One region of the Methylosinus sp. genome, then DNA from elsewhere that is predicted to be linked to it. Evidence: riboswitches for the same ligand, from Rfam matches in the RefSeq annotation. Region 1 holds a riboswitch; the other holds the start of a gene.
What was found. A riboswitch is a leader RNA that binds a small molecule or an ion and turns the genes downstream of it on or off. The one in region 1 is predicted to bind fluoride.
Positions count from the first base shown of each region.

Region 2: it holds a riboswitch for fluoride, as region 1 does, so the genes downstream of both, smbP (small metal-binding protein SmbP) here and VIF40_RS16260 (hypothetical protein) in region 1, are expected to answer to the same signal.

Region 1 is NZ_DATBQF010000062.1:20,081-22,520, forward strand. Features, by position in the region: gene pal (peptidoglycan-associated lipoprotein Pal) at 1-379, opposite strand, end outside; gene VIF40_RS16255 (hypothetical protein) at 671-1,315, shown strand; fluoride riboswitch at 1,417-1,479, shown strand; gene VIF40_RS16260 (hypothetical protein) at 1,538-1,984, shown strand; gene VIF40_RS16265 (hypothetical protein) at 2,116-2,440, shown strand, end outside.
Region 2 is NZ_DATBQF010000004.1:70,523-72,962, reverse strand. Features, by position in the region: gene VIF40_RS00515 (DEAD/DEAH box helicase) at 1-32, shown strand, start outside; gene VIF40_RS00510 (DUF190 domain-containing protein) at 34-372, opposite strand; gene crcB (fluoride efflux transporter CrcB) at 376-774, opposite strand; gene smbP (small metal-binding protein SmbP) at 837-1,190, opposite strand; fluoride riboswitch at 1,552-1,613, opposite strand; gene VIF40_RS00495 (sulfate ABC transporter substrate-binding protein) at 1,734-2,440, opposite strand, start outside.

The DNA.
Region 1 (2,440 bases):
GCGAGGCGAGGTAGCTTTTCACCACTTCGGCGCGGCGGGCGCCGAGCGCGAAATTATATTCGCGCGTGCCACGCTCGTCGGCATGGCCTTCCACGGTGAAGGAATAGCGCCCATAGCGCGTCAGCCAGTCGGCCTGCTTGTCGAGGGTGGCCTGCGCGGTCGGCGTCAGCTCGCTCGAATCGGTCTCGAAATAGACGCGGTCGCCGACATTGACGACGAAATCCTGCGGGCTTCCGGGCGCCGCATAGCCGCCGCGGCCATTGGCGCCGGCGAGCGCGGCGTTTTCGTCCTCGGCGTTCTTGGCGCAGGCGGCGAGCGAGACCGCCGCCAGCAGGGCGACGGCGAAGCGCAGGGCGCGCGCGGCGGTAACGAATGCCATGTCCTCGAAACTCCTCTGACGACGGCTCTACTGTCGCCAGTCCTATCCGCGCAGGGGTTAAACGAAGGTTCCGTCAACCTTGACGAAAGCTTTGCGCGCCCCGCTGCGGCGCATCGAATGTCGGTAAGGTTAACGTGAGCTTGATCGTCGATGCGGTCGATGGCGCGAGTGAGGCGAAAAGGCGGCGCGAAAGGAGACGCAGGGAATTGCGGATGGGGAATGCGGGGCTGGACCGCCGCGCCGATCATCGTTAGCAATTCATACATCATGCGGCGGAGGGAGTCGGAGACGATGCGCGACCTGAAACGCTCCGCCCGACGCTTCGGCGCGCCGCTTTGCGCGGCTTTCGGAGCCGCCATGCTCGCCGGCTGCGTCGACACGGCGGTGGAGATCGGCCATCCGCGTCCCGAGCAGCTCGCCCAGCGGCAACGTCCGGCGCCGCGTCCCGGCGTCAGCCCGCGCGGCGCGCCGGTGGCGCTCACCAGTTTCGAAGGCGCGCCCGAAGCGGCGCTCGCTCGGTTCCGCCCGGTCTTCGCCCGCGCCGCGGAGAGCCGCGACATCGGCTCCGCCGGAGAGCCGGACGCCGCCTATCGTTTGCGCTTCTATCTCACCGCCTATGCGGGCGCGGAGGGGACGACGCGCTTCGCCTATGTCTTCGACGTCTTCGACCGCAATGGACGGCGCGCCCGTCGTCTGACCGACGAGATCGCCGTGCGGGGCGATGGCGATCCCTGGACGCTGCTCGACGACAGGGCGCTCGCCGAGGTCGCGGCGCGCGGAGCCGCCGCGCTCGCCGCCTTTCTCTCCGATACGCCCGAGGCGATCGCGGCCGCGGCAGGCGGCGAATCGGGCGTGACGATCGCCGCCGCCACACGCGGCGAGCCGGCTGCGGCGCAGAATGGTCCCAAGGCGCTGGGGCTCGCCGAAGCGAAATGATCGTTCCCGCTGCCGATCCAGCGAGCCGTCCTCCGGCGGATTGACGTCGTCGCCGCCTTTCTGTATCGATTTCGCTACATAAGGTCGCGGAGGCGAAAGCCGTCGCGCCAGGGGATGGGGTGCCCCCTATAACCGCCGAAAAGGCTGATGACTCCTGCTGAAACCGATGATCGCGAGATCATCGAACGAGGGCGTTCGCGCTCGATATGCAGGAGTACGGCTATGAATCAGGATCTCTCGGTTTTCATCACTCCCTTCGCTCTCGTCATCGGATGCGGGCTGATCGCCGTGGGCGGTCTCTTCTTCATCGACATCAAATTTCTGCGGTCGCAATTCCAGGCGATCGTGGCGCTTGTGATCGGCGGCTTCATTATCGCGGCGCTGGAGGTCGTGCTCGCCGGCAGCAGCGTCTCCTTCTTCAAGGCGCAGCAGGTGCAGACCTCCGTTTGCGAGCTCGAGGGCGAATCGGCGCATCCGGAGGCGCGTCTCGGCGGCGACGCCCACATCATTCACAAGCACATCCTCGGCTGCATGCAGGAGGCCGGCTATGAATGGTCGCCGACGCATCGCAATTGCAAGGACGCGCCGGTCGCCACCAATCCCTATTGCTATCTGCCGGCGAGCGGCTTCGACCGCACCATCACTGCATTCCAGCTGAGATTCGAATAGCCCGGGCGCGACGGCGCGGCTAAGGTCTCTCTCCGCCCGCGGGGCGCTTGCCGTTTGGAGTTCTTGCTCCATTTGACCTCGAGACTGAGGGGAAGGCGGCGCCCCGTCGGGACCAGACGGGAGACGCACCGATGAACGAGGACATATCCGCCTTCGTGGCTCCGCTGACGCTGATTCTCGGGGGCGCGCTTCTGGCGCTCGGCGGTCTGTCCTTCATCGGGATCGATTATTTCGACAGCAAGTTCAAAGCGCGCGTCGCCTTCGCGATCGGCCTCGCCTTCATCGTCGCCACCGAGCTCGTCTTCGTGACCAGCAGCAGTAGCGGGCGCTATTTCGCCGGGCTGAAGATCGACGTGACCGATTGCGAGCTCGACAGCGAGTCCAAGCTGCCCGACGAGCGGCACAAGAACAGCCGCGTGCTGCACGATCATATCGTCGGCTGCATGGAGCGGCTCG
Region 2 (2,440 bases), on a different contig from region 1:
CGGCGCGCGGGCAGCTCGCCGATCTCGCGTGACTTATGGGGCGCTGTCGCCGTAGCGCAGCACTCGCACCGTCTCGAGCGTGACCAGCCCGCTGGTCATCATCGCGTCGAGAAGGGGGAGAAAAGCGTCGATCGTCTCCGGCGCGTCGACGATCTCGATGACGAGCGGCAGATCTTCCGAGAGGCTCAGAATCTTCGTCGTGCGGATCCGGCTGTTGTGGCCGAAGCCGACGGGGCCGCGCAGCACGGTCGCGCCGGCGAGATGGCTCTCGCGCGCCTTCAGCACGATCGCGTCATGCAGCGGCCGTCCGTTGAATTTGGCGTCCTCGCCGATGAAGATGCGAAGCAGAGTGGCGTCTCGTGGCAGTTTCATCGGTCATGCCCCTTTCAATTCGTTGAGATGAGCGGCGGCGACATGTCCGAGCCAGACGGCGAAAAGGCAGAGCCCGAACGACAGTCCGATATTGGCGAGCGCCGCGAAAGCCTCGCCGCCGCGCGCCAGATTGAGCGTCTGCAGGCCGAAGGAGGAGAAGGTCGTATAGCCCCCGCACAGGCCGATCATGACGAATTGCCGTGTCTGCGAGTCGAGGAACAGCCGGCCGTCCCCCGGCGCGGTGATGGTGGCGAAAAAGCCGATCACGAAGCAGCCGGAGATATTCACCAGCAGCGTGCCCCAGGGAAAGGACTCGCCGAAGCAGCGTGAGACGACTCCCGAGAGCCAATAACGCGCGACGCCGCCGATCGCGCTGCCGATCATGATGAGAACATAAATCATCGCATGCCTGTCGCTGGTGGGCGTTTCGCGCGAGGCCGCCGCGGCCTCGCGCGTCGTGAGCCTTACTGAGCCGTCTCCTTGCTCGCCTCCTCGAGATGCGCGAGCGCTTCCTTCGCCTGCTTGGTCGCGGCTTCCGTGTGGCTCGCCTGACCCTCTTCTATCGCCGCCTTTATATGGACGATCGCCTCGGCTGTGTGAGGATTGGGCTTGAACTTCTGGATGCCCTCGGCCTTCTCGAGCGCGAGATCGGCGTGATAGGCGAGCAGGCCGGCGTCATGAAGCTTGGAGCCCTGGGTGATCGCTTCGTTCATATGATAGATCGCCTGCGGCAGGCGGTCATCTGCGCGCGCGAGCGTCGGTCCGACCAGCGCGGCGAGGCAGAGGCTCGCGGCGAGCCCCAAAGTGCGACTGTTCATTTCACTCTCCTTATTTTTCGACCGAGGCGATCTCGGCCGGCGCTTTCGGATTCGATTTTTACGTTATCGGCCGCGCCTTCATCGGTCGTGGCCGATCGACGCGGTCACTCGAATCGCGTTTGATAGGCCGTGACCGCCCGGTCGTGGGCTCGCGTCGGCAGGCGACGAAGATCGATCGAAAGCGCAGCGGCGGCGCGCGCGCATTCGACGAATAGGTTGCGTGCGACGCATAAGATGCGCGCGACGACTAGGTTGCGTGCGACGAATAGGATGTGTGGACAGCGAAAGACCGCGGACTGCATCATGGCCGGCTCCTGCCGAGCGAATAAATCGCTCTCTCCGACGATCGGTCGATCATCGGACGTCAGCAGGAGTCATCAGCCTTTGCGGCGGTTGGAGGGGGACCCCATCCCCCGGTCGCGCGCCCTGGAGCGGCGACCTATGCGCGATTCGTAGCTAAGCGATGAGACAGCGTCAAGGACGATGCGCGGAGCCGCGCGCCTGTGGCTCCGCAGATCACGATCTGCGGGCGCGCGGCCGAGGTCAGGGCTTCTGCATCTCGTCGAAGAGGGCGCCATCGACGAAGAACTTCTTCTGCGCCGCCGGCCAGCCGCCGAAGCTCTTGTCGATCGTGACCAGCTCGATAGCGTGGAAGCGCTTCAGATCGTCGGCGGCCGCAAATTCCGGCCGCGAGGGGCGATAGCCGTGCTTGGCGATGAGCGTCTGGCCCGCCGGCGTGTAGAGGAAGCTCAGATAGGCTTCCGCCGCCTTGCGCGAGCCCTTGGCGTCGACATTGCCGTCGACGACGGCGACGGCCGGCTCGGCGAGAATGGAGAGCGAGGGAACGACGATCTCGAACCTGTCCTTGCCGAATTCGTCGATCGCGAGAAACGCCTCGTTCTCCCAGGCGATCAGCACATCGCCGAGGCCGCGCTGGGCGAAAGTGGTGGTCGATCCGCGCGCGCCGGAGTCGAGCACAGGGGCGTTCTTGTAGATCGCCTTCACCAGTTCCTTCGTCTTGGCCTCGTCGCCGCCGAATTTCTTCGCGCCATAGGCCCAGGCGGCGAGGAAATTCCAACGCGCGCCGCCGCCGGTCTTGGGATTGGGCGCGACCACGACGACGCCCGGCCGGGCCAGATCGTCCCAATCCTTGATCGCTTTCGGATTGCCCTTGCGCACGAGGAGGACGATCGTCGACGTATAGGGCGAGGAGTTGTTGGGCAGGCGCTTCTGCCAGTCGGCCGGGATTT